3 regions of the Kitasatospora sp. NPDC032757 genome follow, and region 1 is predicted to be linked to each of the others. Evidence: riboswitches for the same ligand, from Rfam matches in the RefSeq annotation. Region 1 holds a riboswitch; each other region holds the start of a gene.
The links. A riboswitch is a leader RNA that binds a small molecule or an ion and turns the genes downstream of it on or off. The one in region 1 is predicted to bind cyclic di-AMP.
Positions count from the first base shown of each region.

Region 2: another riboswitch for cyclic di-AMP. It lies ahead of ACZ5WK_RS06685 (C40 family peptidase); the one in region 1 lies ahead of ACZ5WK_RS16235 (transglycosylase family protein).
Region 3: another riboswitch for cyclic di-AMP. It lies ahead of ACZ5WK_RS29165 (M23 family metallopeptidase); the one in region 1 lies ahead of ACZ5WK_RS16235 (transglycosylase family protein).

Region 1 covers NZ_JBVINN010000012.1:3,603-9,570, reverse strand. The annotation lists gene ACZ5WK_RS16250 (nucleoside triphosphate pyrophosphohydrolase) at 1-307, shown strand, start outside; gene ACZ5WK_RS16245 (SDR family NAD(P)-dependent oxidoreductase) at 412-837, opposite strand; gene ACZ5WK_RS16240 (cytochrome P450 family protein) at 1,160-2,437, shown strand; cyclic di-AMP (ydaO/yuaA leader) riboswitch at 2,712-2,879, shown strand; gene ACZ5WK_RS16235 (transglycosylase family protein) at 2,885-3,787, shown strand; gene eno (phosphopyruvate hydratase) at 4,035-5,321, shown strand; gene ACZ5WK_RS16225 (FtsB family cell division protein) at 5,465-5,950, shown strand; gene ACZ5WK_RS16220 (DUF501 domain-containing protein) at 5,940-5,968, shown strand, end outside.
Region 2 covers NZ_JBVINN010000003.1:250,945-256,912, forward strand. The annotation lists gene ACZ5WK_RS06675 (NYN domain-containing protein) at 1-1,367, shown strand, start outside; gene ACZ5WK_RS06680 (C40 family peptidase) at 1,578-2,621, shown strand; cyclic di-AMP (ydaO/yuaA leader) riboswitch at 2,946-3,100, shown strand; gene ACZ5WK_RS06685 (C40 family peptidase) at 3,111-4,250, shown strand; gene ACZ5WK_RS06690 (C40 family peptidase) at 4,476-5,540, shown strand; gene ACZ5WK_RS06695 (hypothetical protein) at 5,705-5,968, shown strand, end outside.
Region 3 covers NZ_JBVINN010000033.1:63,041-69,008, forward strand. The annotation lists gene ACZ5WK_RS29155 (MFS transporter) at 1-515, opposite strand, end outside; gene ACZ5WK_RS29160 (DUF2470 domain-containing protein) at 711-1,430, shown strand; gene ACZ5WK_RS29165 (M23 family metallopeptidase) at 1,820-2,887, opposite strand; cyclic di-AMP (ydaO/yuaA leader) riboswitch at 2,891-3,050, opposite strand; gene ACZ5WK_RS29170 (MFS transporter) at 3,362-4,900, shown strand; gene purB (adenylosuccinate lyase) at 4,959-5,968, opposite strand, start outside.

The DNA of each region.
Region 1 (5,968 bases):
GACGCTGAAGGCGGCCGAGAAGTCGGATCGCGAGTCGGTGCTGGACGGTGTGCCGGCCGGGCTGCCGTCGCTGGCGTACGCGGCGAAGCTGGTGTCGCGGGTGCGCCGGTCCGGGGTGGCGGGCGTGCCGGACGCGCCGTACGAGCTGCCGGCGGAGCTCACCGCCGAGTCGGCGGGCAGGCTGGTGCTCGCCGTGGCGCAGCGGGCGCACGACGCGGGGGTGGACGTGGACGCCGCGCTGCGGGCGGCCGCGCGCGAGTACCGGGACGCCGTCCGCGCCGCCGAGGGGCTCAAGCCGAAGGACTGAGGACCGTACCGGGCGAGGCGGCCCCCGCACACGCTCGGGGCCGCCTCCGTACCGGCTCGGGGCCGCCCCGCACCGACCACGGGCCGGCCCCCGGGACGGCCGGGTCAGACCGTCGCGACGTCCTCCACCGGCCGGCGCTGCTGCGGGACCACGACCTCGCCGATGGCCTCGCCGACCAGTGCGAGCAGCTCGGCGAGCCGCTCCAGGTCGAGGTGGTCGGGCAGCTCGTCGAGGGAGACGATCCGCTCGCCGTCCGGCCCGGCGACGCAGAACAGGTCGATCGGTCCGAGGTGCTTCTCGGCGGTGTCGACCAGGGCGGCGACGTCGCTGGGCCGGCGGATGTCGCCGCAGACGCCGACGACCGGGCAGCCCGGCCGGTCGAGCTCGGCGGCGAGGTCCTCGGCGATGCCCTCCCGCTGGTCGGCGACGAGCACGCCGACGGCGCCGGCGGCGGTGAAGCGGCGTGCGAGGTCGGCACCCGACCCGCCGTCGAGTACGGCGATGACCACGACTGCCCCGGTGACCCGCATGGTGCGCTCCTCCCTGGTGGGCGGCTCCGCACCGGCGCCCACGTGTTGCTTTGCGGAGGATCGTAGGCTTGTCCTGACCCTCCGCAACAGGGATTACCCCTCAGGTGACCAGGCTCACGCCTGCCACGCCCGAGAACCCGCCGAGCGCGGGCCGGGAACCGAACCCGCCGAGCGCGGGCCGGGAACCGACCCCGCCGCGCCCGACGGCCGACACGTTCCCTGCGGGCCCGCCGGCCGAACGGCCCGGCAGGGGAACGGCGGCCCCGCCGGCCGACCGGCCCGGCAGGGAACCGCGCCGATCCCCACCGGATACCGTCGAGGCATGCCAGTTCAGCCCGATTCCGCCCGCCCGCCGCTCTTCACCTGGGACTTCGCCGCCGACCCGTACCCGGCGTACGCGTGGCTGCGGGAGCACGAGCCGGTGCACCGCACCACCCTGCCGAGCGGGGTGGAGGCCTGGCTGGTGACCAGGTACGCGGACGCCCGGCAGGCGCTCGCCGACAGCCGGCTCTCCAAGAACCCGGTCCACCACAGCGAGCAGGCCCACCGCACCGGCAGGGTCGGCATCCCGGGCGAACGTCAGGCCGACCTGATGACCCACCTGCTGAACATCGACCCGCCGGACCACACCCGGCTGCGGCGCCTGGTGTCGAAGGCCTTCACGCCCCGCCGGGTGGCCGAGTTCGAGCCCCGGGTGCAGCAGCTCACCGACCGGCTGATCGACGGTTTCGCGGAGCGCGGCAGCGCCGACCTGATCCACGAGTTCGCCTTCCCCCTCCCCATCTACGCGATCTGCGACCTGCTCGGGGTGCCGGCCGAGGACCAGGACGACTTCCGGGACTGGGCGGGCATGATGGTGCGCCACACCAGGCCGGGCCAGGGAGGGGGCCAGCGCGGCGGTGTGGGGCGGGCGGTCAAGCGGATTCGCGCGTACCTGGCGGAGCTGATCCACCGCAAGCGGGCGGACCTCGGCGACGACCTGATCTCCGGTCTGATCAGGGCCAGCGACCACGGCGAGCACCTCACCGAGAACGAGGCCGCGGCGATGGCCTTCATCCTCCTCTTCGCCGGCTTCGAGACGACCGTCAACCTGATCGGCAACGGCACCTACGCGCTGCTGCGCAACCCGGAGCAGCGGGCGCTGTTGCAGGACTCCGTCGCCCGCGGCGAGAGCGCCCTGCTGGAGACCGGGATCGAGGAACTCCTGCGCTACGACGGGCCGGTGGAGCTGGCCACCTGGCGGTTCGCGACCAGCCCGCTGACCATCGGCGGGGTGGAGATCCCGGTCGGCGACCCGGTGCTGGTGGTGCTCGCGGCGGCGGACCGGGACCCGGCGCGGTTCGCCGACGAGAACACCCTCGACCTGGCCCGGACGGACAACCCGCACCTGGGCTTCGGGCACGGCATCCACTACTGCATCGGGGCCCCGCTGGCCCGGCTGGAGGGCCGGGCGGCGCTGGCCACCCTGCTCACCCGGTTGCCCGATCTGCGTCTGGCCGAAAGCCCGGAGAATCTGCGCTGGCGGGGCGGTCTGATCATGCGTGGCCTCCGTGAGCTTCCGGTCGAATTCAGTCCGGAGAAGAAGTCCGTCGCAAGCTGACAAACCCTCCGCGGACCTGCCGTCAGGTACGTGAGCGTCACGGTCTGAGGATCCGACACTCTGACGAGACGTCTCCGACACGCCGCGACAGGGGGGTTGAACCATCATCAACCCGGACATATCGCCTCCGTTGGTGGACGATCGATCACGCACCGTAATTTCTGTGTGATATCGGCGATATGAGCTTGTGATTGGTAAGAGGATCTGTCTACCCTCCGTGGAGTTCGCAGCTGCGGACCTCGTGCGCGGGACGCCGAATCCTGCCCGCCGTGTCACGGGAAACCGACCAGACCCTGGGCAGGGGCGGGGGAACCAGGTTTGTTGCCGTCCTCCACGGCTTGGGGTGAAGCCGCTCGCGCGGGCAGAAAGTCCGTGCGACGCGGCCGGGCCACCTCCCGGTCCGAACCCGACAGCTCACCTCGCAGGCGTGCGGAGAGGGACCACTTCATGCTGTTCGTTGGAACTGGCCGTCACCGTCGTCGTACCCAGGCCGAGAAGGCCATCGCCGTCGCAGGTGTGGCCGGCGTCGGACTCGCGATGCCGATCCTCACCGCCACCGGCGCCGCGGCTGCCCCCGCCTCGACCTGGGACTCCGTGGCCCAGTGCGAGAGTGGCGGCAACTGGAGCATCAACACGGGCAACGGCTTCTACGGCGGTCTGCAGTTCACCTCCGGCACGTGGAAGGCGTACGGCGGCACCTCGTACGCGCCGCAGGCCCACCAGGCCAGCAAGGCCCAGCAGATCTCGGTCGCCGAGAAGGTGCTCGCCTCGCAGGGCCCGGGGGCCTGGCCGGTCTGCTCGCAGAAGGCCGGCCTGAGCAAGGGCGGTGCACCGGCCTCGGTCGACACCTCCACGGATGCCGCGCCCGCCGCGCCGAAGCCGGCCCAGCCGAAGCCCGCCCAGAAGCCGGCCCAGAAGCCCGCCGCCCAGTCGCACGCCCAGCAGCAGACCCAGCCGTACGCGCACCAGGAGACCCAGGCCCCGGGCTTCTCCGGCCAGGCCGGCTGGGACGCCGAGGCGAAGGTGTACTGGTACCAGAACAACGGCGCCTGGTACTGGACCAGCCACCCGAGCGTCTATCAGCAGTACGCCGGTCAGGCCGCGAGCCAGGACACCCGTGCCGCCCAGAGCACGCCGGTCGCCCAGAGCGCCCTGGTCGCGCCGAGTGCCCCGGCCGCCCAGCAGTACGCCGGCCACGGCTACACCGTCCAGTCCGGCGACACGCTGGCCGGCATCGCCGCCACCCAGGGCGTCTCCGGCGGCTGGGAGTCGCTGTACGACGGCAACCGCGGCACCGTCGGCTCCGACCCGAACCTGATCCTGCCCGGCCAGGTGCTCAACCTCGGCTGAGCGGCCCCGTCTTCACGGTGATTCGACGAAGGGGGCCGGATTCGACCCCCTTCGTCCGCATCTGGTTGCCTTCCGTGGGGCAACCAGGTGAACTACCGGGGGGTAGCAGGGCCACACGCTGAGACGGGACCGAGGTCAGCGTGGCCCCGAGAGCCCGTGCGGTTAGGCTCTGGTCGTAACGACTCCGCAATCGTTCGCCCGACAGCGCCCATCGTCGGGCGAACCTGCTTCCGCTAGGAGATGCCTCGTGCCGTCCATCGATGTCGTCGTAGCCCGTGAGATTCTCGACTCGCGTGGCAACCCCACGGTCGAGGTCGAGGTCGGCCTCGACGACGGCAGCACCGGTCGTGCCGCTGTCCCGTCCGGTGCCTCCACCGGTGCCTTCGAGGCCCTGGAGCTGCGCGACGGTGACAAGAACCGCTACTTCGGCAAGGGCGTCGAGAAGGCCGTCCTGGCCGTCATCGAGCAGATCGGCCCGGAGCTGGTCGGCTACGACGCCACCGAGCAGCGCCTGATCGACCAGGCCATGCTCGACCTGGACGCCACCCCGGACAAGTCCTCGCTCGGCGCCAACGCCATCCTGGGCGTCTCGCTGGCCGTCGCGCACGCCGCCTCCGAGGCCAGCGACCTGCCGCTGTTCCGCTACCTGGGCGGCCCGAACGCGCACGTGCTGCCCGTCCCGATGATGAACATCCTCAACGGCGGCTCGCACGCGGACTCCAACGTCGACATCCAGGAGTTCATGATCGCCCCGATCGGCGCGGAGTCCTTCTCCGAGGCCGTCCGCTGGGGCGTCGAGGTCTACCACACCCTCAAGGGCGTCCTGAAGGAGCGCGGCCTCTCCACCGGCCTCGGCGACGAGGGCGGCTTCGCGCCGAACCTGGACAGCAACCGCGAGGCCCTGGACCTCATCACCGAGGCCATCCAGAAGGCGGGCTACGTGCCCGGCCGCGACATCGCGCTGGCGCTGGACGTCGCCGCCTCCGAGTTCTACAAGGACGGTGCCTACCAGTTCGAGGGCAAGGCGCTCACCTCCGCCGAGCTCATCGAGTACTACGCCGAGCTGGTCGCCTCGTACCCGCTGGTCTCCATCGAGGATCCGCTGGACGAGTCGGACTGGGACGGCTGGAAGGCCATGACCGTCAAGCTGGGCGACAAGGTCCAGCTGGTCGGCGACGACCTGTTCGTCACCAACCCGGCCCGCCTGGCCAAGGGCATCGAGACCGGCACCGCCAACGCGCTGCTGGTCAAGGTGAACCAGATCGGTTCGCTGACCGAGACCCTGGACGCCGTCGAGCTGGCCCAGCGCAACGGCTACCGCTGCATGATGTCGCACCGTTCCGGCGAGACCGAGGACGTCACCATCGCCGACCTGGCCGTCGCCACCAACTGCGGCCAGATCAAGACCGGTGCCCCGGCCCGCTCCGAGCGCGTCGCCAAGTACAACCAGCTGCTGCGCATCGAGGAGATCCTCGACGACGCCGCCGAGTACGCCGGCCGCGGCGCCTTCCCGCGCTTCCGCTCCGCGGAGTAATCGACGCGGTAGGCACGAGGGCCGACCGCGCCCGCCCGTGCAAGCCTGACCGGTGCCCCGCCGTTCACCCCGTAGGGTGGACGGCGGGGCACCGGCGCGACCAGGAGGGGATACGGGAGATGGCAGGCTGGAGGATCCCGGGCTTGGCGGCCCGGCCTCGCTTCACGAGCCGGGCGACCGTCCTCGTCCTGGTGCTCTGCTCGCTGGTGGCGATCCTGGCCTACCCGACCCGGCAGTTCATCTCCCAGCGCTCCGAGATCTCCGCCCAACGGGCGAAGGCCGAGCACGCCCGGCAGCAGGTCGAGCAGCTGCGCCGGGAGAAGGCCCGCTGGCAGGACCCGGAGTACGTCAAGGCGCAGGCCCGTTCGCGGCTGCACTACGCGATGCCGGGGGAGACCCCGTACATCGCGGTGGACCCGGCCGGCCAGGGCGCCGCCAAGTCCTCCGTGTCCTCACCCGCCCCGTCCGACGGTGAGGCCGCCGCTCCCGCGAAGGCCGCCAAGCCCTGGTACGCCAGCGTCTGGGACTCGGTGGACGCCGCCGACACCGCCGCCCTCGCCCCGCCCTCTCCCCTCCCTCCGCAGACACCCCTGCCCCCCGCTGGAGTCAGCTCCCCTCATGACCACTGAGAACCACCCCTCCGTCTC
Region 2 (5,968 bases), on a different contig from region 1:
GCCGCGCCGACGGGACGGCGGCGGGGACGGCCGCCGAGAACGCCGCCGAGCGGGCGCCCGAGAAGCTCGACCGGCCGCTGCCCGAGGGCGTGCGCCGCCGGGTGGTCGGCCTCGCCGCGGACGCGCTCGGCGGGCTGCCGCCGGGCGAGCTGCCGCAGACGCTGCGCCAGTACGCCAAGTTCACTCCGGCCCGGCGGGCCAAGTACGCGGCCACCGCGCTGGCCGCCGCGCTGGAGTCCGAGCCGGCCTTCCGGGTGCGGATAGCGGAGCGGCTGCGGCTGGGCCAGCCCGATCTGGTCAAGGCGCTGGAGTCCGGCAGCGTGCCCGGGGCCGCCGATCCGATGGACGTCGCGGCCGCCGCCTACCTGGTGCGTTCGGCGGGCTGGAGCCGGCTGGTGTCCGAGGCCGGCGAGGAGGCGGAGCGGGCCGGCGCCGAGGGCGCGGCCGCCGAGGCGGCCCGGCTGGTGGAGAAGCTGCAGGCGGAGCTGGCCGAGGTGCGGTCCGCGGCGCGCTCCGATCTGGACCGGCAGCGGACCGAGTCCGAGGACGTCCGCAAGGAGGCCGACTCGCTGCGCCGGAAGGTGCGGTCGCTGGAGAGCGACACCCGCCGGGCCCAGGCCGAGACCCGCCGGCTCAGCGCCGAACTGGAGGCGCTGAAGACGCAGTCGGGAGCCGAGCGCAGCGCGGCCGAGAACGAGGCGCGCCGGCTGCGGCACCGGATCTCCGAGCTGGAGAACGCCGCCGAGCAGGGCCGCCGGTCGGCCCGTGAGGGGCGCAGCGTCGAGGACATGCGGCTGCGGTTGCTGCTGGACACCGTGCTGCAGTCGGCGCAGGGCCTCCAGCGGGAGCTGGCCCTGCCGGTCTCCCAGATCCGGCCGGCCGACCTGGTGGAGGCGGTGGTGCCGGGCGCGGCCTCGCCGCACGACGTGGCCCGGCGCGGGCTGGCCGAGGACGATCCGGCGCTGCTGGACCAGCTGCTGGCGATCCCGCAGGTCCATCTGGTGGTGGACGGATACAACGTGACCAAGACCGGCTATCCGGCGCTGCCGCTGGAGCAGCAGCGGATCCGGCTGCTGGGCGGGCTGGCGATGCTGGCGCAGCGCACCCAGGCGGAGGTCACCTGTGTGTTCGACGGCCAGGACCTGGACGTACCGGTGATCATGGCGCCGCCGCGCGGGGTCCGGGTGCGGTTCAGCCGGACCGGGGAGACGGCGGACGAGCTGATCAGACGCCTGGTGCGGGCCGAGCCCCAGGGCCGGCCGGTGGTCGTGGTCTCCACCGACCGGGAGGTTGCGGAGGGCGTGCGCAAGGCGGGTGCGCGCCCTGTCGCCTCGGTGCTGCTGCTGAACCGGCTGGCCCGGCCGTAGGCTGTCCCGGGCCCCGCCGGACGGGGTGACGCCTGGTCAGCGCCGGGCTTGCGGTGCTGTGGCGATCTCGTGAAGTCATGGCGGCGGGGCGGAGTTCACGCCAACGGGGGAGTGGCGCAAAGCCTGGATCTTCACTAGGGTCTGGCGTCAAACCTATTTTCCGGATTCTCACTCGATTGGGTGAGTCCGTAAAAAGAAGGAGCCGGTCACTTGGCCTCCCACCGCCGTCCCAAGCAGCCGAGCCGCGCGCGGGTCTCCGTGCTCACCGCTGCCGCGGCGACCGCGGTCGCCCTCTCCGCCCAGGTCGCCGCCCACGCGGCGCCGACCCCGTCCCCCAAGAAGGAGGACGTGAAGGCGCAGATCGACCAGCTCCAGGAGGAGGCCGAGCAGGCGACCGAGAAGTACAACGGCGCCAAGGAGCGGGCCGACCAGCTCCGCAAGCAGGCCGACCAGCTCCAGGACCAGGTGGCACGCGGCCAGGACCAGATGACCCAGCTTCAGGGCGGGCTGGCCGCGGTGGCCGGTGAGCAGTACCGCACCGGTGGCATCGACCCGTCCGTGCAGCTGATGCTCTCCTCCGACCCGTCCGGCTACCTGGACAAGGCCTCCAGCGTGCAGCAGGCCAGCTCCAGCCAGGCCGACGCGCTCAAGGGCCTCCAGGACCAGCAGCGCCGGCTGGACCAGCAGAAGACCGAGGCCGCCGCGATCCTCGCCTCGCTGGACACCACGACCAAGGACCTGAACCAGTCCAAGGCCGAGGTCAACAAGAAGCTGAAGGAGGCCCAGGACCTGCTGAACTCGCTGAGTGCGGCGGACCGGGCCGCGCTGAAGGCCGCCCAGCAGCAGGACGACCGGGCCTCGCGCGGTAGCGAGCGTGCCGACCTCGGCAGCCTGCCGCAGGCCTCCGGTCTCGCCGGGGCGGCCGTCTCCAACGCGATGAGCAAGCAGGGCTCGCCGTACATCTGGGGCGCCACCGGCCCGAGCACCTTCGACTGCTCCGGCCTGATGGTCTGGGCGTACGGGAAGGCCGGCGTCTCGCTGCCGCGCACCTCGCAGGCGCAGGGCAACGTCGGCTCGCGGGTGCCCTCGCTGGCCGAGGCCCAGCCGGGCGACCTGATCATCTACCGCGACGACCGCAGCCATGTCGCGATGTACATCGGCAACGGCATGGTGGTGCACGCGCCGCACACCGGTGACGTGGTGAAGGTGATGAAGGCCGACGCGATGAAGATCAACACCATCCGCCGGGTCTGACGGACCGACACGCCCAGGGGTCGGGATCCGGCCCTGTGATCCGCGCCACCTCCGAGCGGGGGTGGCGTCGGCGTTCCCGGTCGTATGTGAGAAATGATCAGCTCCGCGTACGGCGCTGGTCACACCGGGTCATATTCACAAATGAACTTGGGTATTCTTCCGTCTTTTTTCTGACAAGGATTTGAACGGATCACGGTTCTGTTACTAGGGTCGTGCCTCGAACCACCGCACAGTCGATCACCCAGCCTGGGTGGCGGCGGGGGTTTACCGCCGAGTTCGTGAAGCAGCGGGACGGGTCGCAGACCGGTCCGACGGGGAGCCCAGCAGTCGGGGGCGCTGTGGAGCGGAGCCGGGGAACCATGTTCCTCCGGGGTGAATCGGCGCCAGGTCGGCCGCTGGAACGGCCGGTGAGGCGTCGTAGGGCACGCTTCCGGCCCGAACCCGTCAGCTCACCCGGTAGGCGGGCGTTGGAAGAAGGAGTCCGCCTTCGTGGCGTCCCATCGTCGTCCCAAGCCTGCCGGCCGCGCCCGGGTCTCGATCCTGACCGGTGTCGCCGCCGCTGCCGTCGCCCTCTCTGCGCAGTCCGGCGCCCACGCCGACCCGACGCCGACCAAGGACCAGGTCAAGGAGCAGGTCGACCAGCTCAACGAGCAGGCCGAGCAGGCGACCGAGAAGTACAACGGTGCCCAGGCCAAGCAGCAGGAGCTGCAGAAGCAGGTCGGCGAGCTCCAGGACCAGGTGGCCCGTCAGCAGGCCTCGGTGACCGAGGCCCAGGGCGGCCTCGCCGAGATCGCCGGCGAGCAGTACCGCAACGGCGGCATATCGTCGACCGTCCAGCTGATGCTCTCGTCCAGCCCGGACAACTTCCTGAACCAGGCCGGTGCGCTGACCCAGGCCAGCAGCACCCAGTCCGGTGCGTTGAAGGACCTCCAGGAGCAGCAGCGCAAGCTCGACCAGGACCGCAACGAGGCCCAGGCCAAGCTCGGCGAGCTTGAGACCACCACCCAGCAGCTGAAGGCCTCCAAGGAGGAGGTCCAGGGCAAGCTGGCCAAGGCCCAGGACCTGCTCAACACGCTGACCGAGCAGGAGCGCCAGGCGCTGCGCGCGGCCGAGGAGAAGGCCGCCGCCGAGGCGAAGGCCAAGGCGGACGCCGCCAAGGCCGAGGCGAAGGCCAAGGCCGACGCCGACCGCGCCTCCCGCGACAACAGCCGCACCGACCTCGGTGCGTCGTCCTCGGCGCCGGCCGCCGCCAAGCCCGCCGCGCCGGCCGCCAACGGCTCGCGCGCCGCCGCCGCGATCGCCGCCGCCGAGAGCAAGCTCGGTTCGCCGTACGTCTACGGCGCCACCGGCCCGAGCTCCTTCGACTGCTCCGGCCTCACCGGCTGGGCCTATGCGCAGGCGGGCGTCTCGCTGCCGCGTACCTCGCAGCAGCAGGCCGGTTACGGGACCAACGTCGGCACCAACATCGCCAACGCCCAGCCCGGCGACCTGATCATCTACCGTGCCGACGCCAGCCACGTCGCCCTGTACGTGGGCGGCGGGCAGGTCATCCACGCGCCGAAGCCCGGCGCGGTGGTCCGGTACGAGACCGCCACCATGCTGCCGATCTCCGCCATCGTGCGCGTCTGATCCGCATCGGCCCCGACAGGCCCGGCCTCCCCTCGTGGGAGGCCGGGCCTGCGGCTTTTCCGGCGGCTCGAGCAGATGTCCGATTGAGGGTCAAATATTCTGGTTGGGAGGGGTTTGGACTCGATCGCCCGGACTCGCTAACGTCTGCCACCGGACTCCCGCTCACGAGCCGCCCGCCCCCGGTGCGGCGGCGGGGCCGGGCCGCAGGATTGGAGCCACCGTCGCATGGCCGTGCACCGCCGTTCCCCGCTGTCAGGAGCGCACGCGCTCGCCCGTGCGCTGGTGCTGACAGCGGCGGCCACCACCGTGCTCGGCCTGGCCGGTGGCGGCACCGCCCAGGCCGCGCCGGGCTCGCCGGACACGCCCTCCAGCCGCAAGGACATCAAGGCGCAGGTCGAGCAGCTCTACGACGAGGCCGAGCAGGCCTCGGAGAAGCACAACGCGGCGCTCGACGCCCAGCAGCGGTTCCAGCACGAGACCGGCACCCTCCAGCAGCAGGTCGCCGTCGCCCAGGACGAGCTCAACCAGCTGCGCGGCGACCTCGCCACCGTGGCCGGCGCCGAGTACCGCGGCGGCGGCATGGCGCAGACCGTCCAGCTGATGCTCTCCACCGACCCCGAGGGCTACCTCTCCCGGGCCCGCAGTCTGGACCAGGCGGCCGAGCGGCAGAACGAGACGCTGCACGAGGTGGTGGCCCGTCAGCGCCGGCTCGACCAGCGCCGTGCCGAGACCTCCGCCAAGCTCTCCGAGCTGGACCAGACCCGCCGCATCCTGGCCGACAGCAAACAGCAGATCCAGCAGCGGCTGGCCGAGGCGCAGAAGCTGCTCAACAGCCTGGGCGCCGGCGAACGGGCCCGGATGGCCGCGCAGGACGCCCGCGAGGCCGAGCAGCGCGCCACCCGCGGCACCGACCGGCTCGACCTGGGCACCGCCCCGCCCGCCTCCGAACGCGGCGCCGCCGCGCTGGCCGCCGCCGTGAAGATGATCGGCTCGCCCTATGTGTACGGATCCACCGGGCCCCGCGCGTTCGACTGTTCCGGTCTGATGTACTGGAGCTGGCGGCAGGCCGGAGTGACCCTGCCGCGCACCTCGCAGGCCCAGGCGTACGCCGGTCAGCGGGTCAGCATCTCCGACGCGCGACCGGGAGACCTGGTGATCTTCTACCGGGACATGCACCACGTCGGCATGTACGCCGGCGGCGGGGTGATCGTGCATGCCCCGTACCCGGGTGCCAAGGTCCGGTACGAGAGCGTCAACGCGATGCCCGTCGCGGGGGTGATCCGGCTCTGAGCCGGTCCGGGCCGAGACCTTCCTCCACCGCCGCCGGGGCACGCCGCTGCACGCTGTCCCGGCGCGGTGCCCTGCTGCTCGCCGCCGGCGGGCTGGCCCAGCTCTCGCTGCCCGGGGCCGCCCCGGCGGCGCCCGCGCGGGCGGCGGCGGACCAGCAGGCCGAGGTGACGGCACTGCTGGCCGAACGCGCCCGGGCCCTGGCCGCCGGGCCGCCTGCGCTGCCGCTGGCCGAGGCGGGCTACCGCAACCTCGTACTCGGCCCGGCCGGCGCGCCGGACCGGCTGAGCGCCACCGCCGAGCTGGCCGTCCGGGTGGCCGGGTACGACGACTACCCCGTGGTGTACCCGCGCCGGCTCGCGCTGCTGCGCACCCCCGGCGGCTGGCGGGTCGAGCGGGAGGAGAGCGCCGGGGGCCCGCCGCCGTTCTGG
Region 3 (5,968 bases), on a different contig from region 1:
GTGAAGCCGATCACACCGAGCGCCGCGACGACGTAGAAGGTGGAGCGCCAGCCGAAGTGCTGGCCGAGAAGGGTGCCCATCGGGACGCCGAGCACGTTGGCGGCGGTGAGCCCGGTGAACATCAGGGCGATGGCGCCGGCCCGCTTGTGCGGGGCGACCAGGTCGGCGGCGACCACCGAACCGATGCCGAAGAAGGCGCCGTGCGCGAAGGCCGCGAGCACCCGGCCGACGAGCAGCAGCCCGAAGGCGGGGGCGACGGCGGAGACCAGGTTGCCGGCGATGAACAGGCCCATCAGCATCAGCAGCATCCCCTTGCGGGGAATGCGCGTGCCGAGGACGGTGAGCAGCGGCCCGCCGACCACCACGCCGAGCGCGTAGCCGGAGATGAGCAGGCCGGCGGTGGGGATGGAGACCGAGAAGTCGCCGGCGACCTCGGGCAGCAGGCCCATGATCACGAACTCGGTGGTACCGATGCCGAAGGCACTGATCGCCAGCGCCAGGAGCGCGAGGGGCATGAGGGAACCGCTTTCCGGAGCAGACAGAGAACGTTGTGCGTGCAACTACCAGCGTCGACAATACGACCGCTCGCCTGATACTTGCAAGCGCGGCCTATACCCGCATGCACATTCAACCCACAGTCGCCCCGGCCATCTTGCCCCCGTCCGGCAAACTCATTAGGTTAGGCTTACCTAACTCATCCGGAGGTCGTCATGAGCCCCAGCCCCACCGACGTCGAGGTGTCCGAGCCCACCGCCGCCGAACGGGTCTGCAGCCTGCTCGGCGCCACCTCCTCGGTGGTGGTCCGCGCCTGCGGCGAGCATCACGACCTCGACACCCCGGTCGCGGTGCACGGCTCCCGGCTGCGCCTGAGCGCACCGCTCGACTCGCCGCTCACCCTCGCCGTGACCCGCGAACCGGACGGTCTCGCCGTCGTCCTGGACCTCACCGATGTCGCCCCGGTCGCCGTGCGCGACCGGGTCCGCGGCCGCCTCACCCTCGCCGGCCGGCTCCACCTCGCCCACCTCGCCGACGACGGCATCAGCGTCCACCTCCGCCTGGACGTCGCCCACGCCGTCCTCGCCACCCCGTACGGCACCAGTGCGCTCACCGGCGCCAATCTCGCCCTCGCCGCGCCCGACCCGCTCGCCCCGTACGAGGCCGGCCTGCTCACCCACCTCGCCGACGACCACCGCGACGCGCTCGCCGTGCTCACCCGGCTGATCGACCCCCGACTCCTCGCCGGCCGCCCGGAGATCCGCCCCCTCGCGCTCGACCGGTACGGCCTGGTGCTCCGCCTCGACCACCCGCACGGCCACCGCGACGTCCGCCTGGTCTTCCCCGAACCGGCCCGCGACGCCGACGAGTTCGGCCACCGGGTGCACCAGCTGCTGACCGCCGCCCACAGCGGACTGCCCGCCCACCGGTTCTGACCGGGCGGGCGGGCATCGCGAACCGGCGTACGGGCCGACCCGGGCCCCCGGCACCGGGCCGGAAGCCGGACCCGCCACCGAACGCCACCGGACCGCCCCCCGGCCGAGAACCGGGGCGTGAAGCGCGTCGAGAACCCGGTCGAGAACCGAGCGGCGAGACCCGAGCGAGGCGGCGTGAACCGGGTCGAGCATCGGTCGAGGAAGCTCCCCGGAAAACGACAACGGCCGGCCCGGCCCGCGAAGTAGCTTCGCGAGCCGGGCCGGCCTGGGCGTGTCCCGCGCCCGTTGTTCCGCCGGTGGTGCGGCGATCACCCGGTCGAGCGGTCACCCGACATGACCATCCCGGGAGGTCGTACGCCCCGCACCCTGCGGTGGTCTCTGCCCGAAGGTCAGATGGAGACGCCGTGCGCCCGCAGGTAGGCGATCGGGTCGATGTCCGAGCCGTACTCCGAGCCGGTGCGGATCTCGAAGTGCAGGTGCGGGCCGGTCACGTTGCCGGTCGCACCGGAGAGGCCGATCTGCTGGCCGGCGGTGACGGTCTGACCGATCTTCACGCCGATCGAGGACAGGTGCGCGTACTGGGCGTACTTGCCGTCGGCGAGCTTGATCTCGACCTCGTTGCCGTAGGCGCCGCCGTTGCCGGCCTTCACCACGGTGCCGGCCGCGATGGCGCGCAGCGGGGTGCCGGTGGAGGCGACGAAGTCGGCACCGGTGTGGTGGCCGGAGGCCCACATCGAGCCGGCCACGCCGTAGGCGGTGCCGAGCTTCGGGTTGGCGACGGGGGCGACGTAGCCGGAGGTGCTGGCCACCGCGGCCGGGGCCGGGGTGGTGGCCGGGGCGGCCGGCTTGGCGGCGGCGGGCGCCGGCTTGACGGCCGGGGCCTGCGCGGGCTTGACGGCCGGGGCCTGCGCGGGCTTGGCGGCCTGGACCGGCTTCGGGGCGGCGGCGTGGGCGGCCGGCTTCGCCGAGTCCTGCGAGGCGGGCTTGGCGGGGGCGGCCGGCTTGGCGGCCTCGGCGGCGGCCGGAGCGGCGGCGGCCTTGGCGCCCAGCGCGAGCTTCTGGCCCGGGAAGATCAGGTTCGGGTTGGAGCCGACGACCGAGCGGTTGTGGTCGTACAGCGCCTGCCAGCCACCGTCGACGTGCTTGGCGTTGGCGATCTTCGACAGGGTGTCCCCGCCGACGACCTTGTAGCTCTCCTCGACCGGGGCGGCGGCCGGCTTGGCGGCCTCGGCGGCAGCCGGAGCGGCGGCGGCCGGAGCAGCGGCGGCCGGAGCGGCGTCGACGCTGGTGGCGCCGGTCCAGGTGCTGGTCTGCGCGGGCTTCGCGGCCGGGGCGGTGTGGGCCTGGGCGCTGATCGTGGTCACCAGCGGAAGGGCGAACGCGGCGCCGGTGACGGCGGTGGCGATACCGATGCGGGCGGCGCGGGGCAGGGCGATACGACGAGCCTGTGCGGGCATGGGGAATTTCCTCTCCGACGCCTGCGAGGTGAGCTGTCGGGTTCGGGCTGGAGTTGCCCGGCCGCATGCGCGGCTTCACCCCAAGCCGGACCGTGAATTCCGGTCCGGCGACTTACCTTTGGGTCCCCCGCTCCTGCCGTACAGAGTTCAGTTCGTACCACCGGGCAGCGGCAGGACTAGGCGTTCCACCCGGTGGCCACCCGGGCCAACGCCGGGCGGTCGCTGAACTAAAGCCCATCCGATCGGGTGAAGCAATGTCGATCTCTTGAACGGGCAACAAAAGTCGGGATGACGGTGACACTCCGAATGATCGGCTGCACAGTACGTGCACAATCGATTCACCGCGCGCCACTGATCCACGACGCTCCGCCGATTTCGGTGTCCGTCCGCATGCGATCACCTACGGAAAGCCATTCACCGACACACCCCCGGTGACCCTTGTCACGTCGGCCCCCCGGGGCGGACGATCGGGCCGTGACCAACTCCGAGGCCGGCACCCTGCGCCTGGGCACCGCGCAGGGCCGCTGGGTACTACTGGCGACGGTGCTCGGCTCCAGCATGGCGATGCTCGACGGCACGGTCGTGAACGTCGCCCTGCCCCGGATCGGCACCGATCTCGGGGCCCCGCTCGCCGCACTGCAGTGGACTCTGAACGCCTATCTGCTCACCCTGGCCGGGCTGATCCTGCTCGGCGGCGCGCTCGGGGACCGCTACGGCCGGCGCCGGATCTTCCTGCTCGGCGTCATCTGGTTCGCCGTCGCCTCGGCGGCCTGCGCCGCCGCGCCCACCATCGAGGTGCTGATCGCCGCCCGCGCGGTCCAGGGCATCGGCGGGGCGCTGCTCACGCCCGGCTCGCTGGCGATGCTTCAGGCCGTCTACCACCCGGACGACCGCTCGACGGCGGTCGGCCTCTGGTCGGGCCTGGGCGGGGTGTCGGCCGCGGTCGGCCCCTTCGTCGGCGGCTGGCTGGTGGACGGCCCCGGCTGGCGGTGGATCTTCCTGCTGAACATTCCGCTGGCCGCGGTGGTCGTGGCCGTGGCGTCCCGGCACGTGCCGGAGAGCCGGGACGAGAGCGCGACCGGCCGGTTCGACGTGCTCGGCGCGGCGCTGGCCGCGCTGGCGCTCGGCTCCGTCACCTACGCCCTGACCGCGGCCGGCGACGGGCTGACCCCCGGGGTCTGGCTGACCGGCGCGGCCGGGCTGCTGCTGGGCGCGGCCTTCGTCGTGGTCGAGCGCCGCACCCCGGAGCCGATGCTGCCGCTCGGCCTCTTCTCCTCCCGGCTGTTCACCGCGGTGAACCTGGTCACCCTCTGCGTCTACGCCGCCTTCAGCGGGGTGTTCTTCCTGCTGGTCGTGCAGTTGCAGATCGTCTCGGGCTTCTCGCCGCTCGTCTCCGGGCTGGCCCTGGTGCCGATCACCGTGCTGATGCTGGCGCTCTCCGCCCGGGCCGGCCGGCTGGGCAAGCGGATCGGCCCACGGGTGCCGCTCACCGTGGGCCCGCTGATCTGCGCGGCCGGCGTGATGCTGATGCTGCGGATCGGCCCGGGGGCCTCGTACTGGACGGACGTGCTGCCGGCCGTCACCGTGATGGGCTGCGGGATGGTGCTGCTGGTGGCACCGCTGACCGCGACCGTGCTGGCGGCGGTGGAGGTCCGGCACGCGGGCATCGCCAGCGGCGTCAACAACGCCGCCGCCCGCGCGGCCGGCCTGCTCGCGGTCGCCGCGCTGCCCGCACTGGCCGGGCTCAGCGGCGACGCCTACCAGGTGCCCTCCTCCGTGGACTCCGCCTTCCGGACGGCGATGCTGATCTGCGCCGGGCTGCTGGTCACGGGCGGGCTCACCGCGTTCACGACCGTCCGGGGCAACGTCCTGGCCGGCGAGGACCACCCGGTGGCCGAGCCGGACTGCCACTACTCCTGCGCCACCAACGCCCCGCCGCTCGACCCGGGCCACCTCGCCGCCGGGGCGGACGCCCCGCGGGCCCCCGAAACGCCCGAGGGCCCCGCCACCTGACCGGTGGCGGAGCCCTCGTACGTCTGGGAAATCGTCAGGGAAATCGTCTGATAAACCGTCAGAGGATGTCGCCGGGCGCGTACTTGGCGGCCTCCGGGTAGGTGGCCGCAACGGCCTCGACCTGGCGGACGACCTCGGCGACCTGTGCACCAGCAGCGCCGGTGAAGGAGAGCCGGTCGGCCAGCAGCGCATCCAGCGCGGCCCGGTCCAGCGGCATCCGCTCGTCGGCGGCGAGCCGGTCCAGCAGCTCGTTCTCCCGGGCGCCGGCCCGCATCGCCAGCGCCGAGGCGACGGCGTGCTCCTTGATGACCTCGTGCCCGGTCTCGCGGCCGACGCCCGCGCGCACCGCGCCCATCAGCACCTTGGTGGTGGCCAGGAACGGCAGGTAGCGGTCGAGCTCGGCCTCGATCACGGCGGGGAAGGCACCGAACTCGTCGAGGACGGTCAGGAAGGTCTCCAGCAGACCGTCGAAGGCGAAGAACGCGTCCGGCAGCGCGACCCGGCGGACCACGGAGCAGGAGACGTCGCCCTCGTTCCACTGGTCGCCGCCCAGCTCGGCGGTCATCGACGCGTAGCCGCGCAGGATGACGGCCAGGCCGTTGACGCGCTCGCAGGAGCGGGTGTTCATCTTGTGCGGCATCGCGGAGGAGCCGACCTGGCCCTCCTTGAACCCCTCGGTGACCAGCTCGTGGCCGGCCATCAGGCGGATCGTCTTGGCCAGGCTGGACGGCGCGGCGGAGAGCTGGACGAGCGCGGTCAGCACCTCGAAGTCCAGCGAGCGCGGGTAGACCTGGCCGACGGAGGTGAGCACGTTGTCGAAGCCCAGGTGGCCGGCCACCCGGCTCTCCAGCTCGGCGAGCTTGTCGGTGTCGCCGCCGAGCAGGTCCAGCATGTCCTGGGCGGTGCCGACCGGGCCCTTGATCCCGCGCAGCGGGTAGCGGGCGATCAGCTCCTCCAGGCGGCGGAAGGCGACCAGCAGCTCGTCGGCGACGGTCGCGAAGCGCTTGCCCAGCGTGGTCGCCTGCGCGGCGACGTTGTGCGAGCGGCCGGCCATGACCAGCTCGGTGT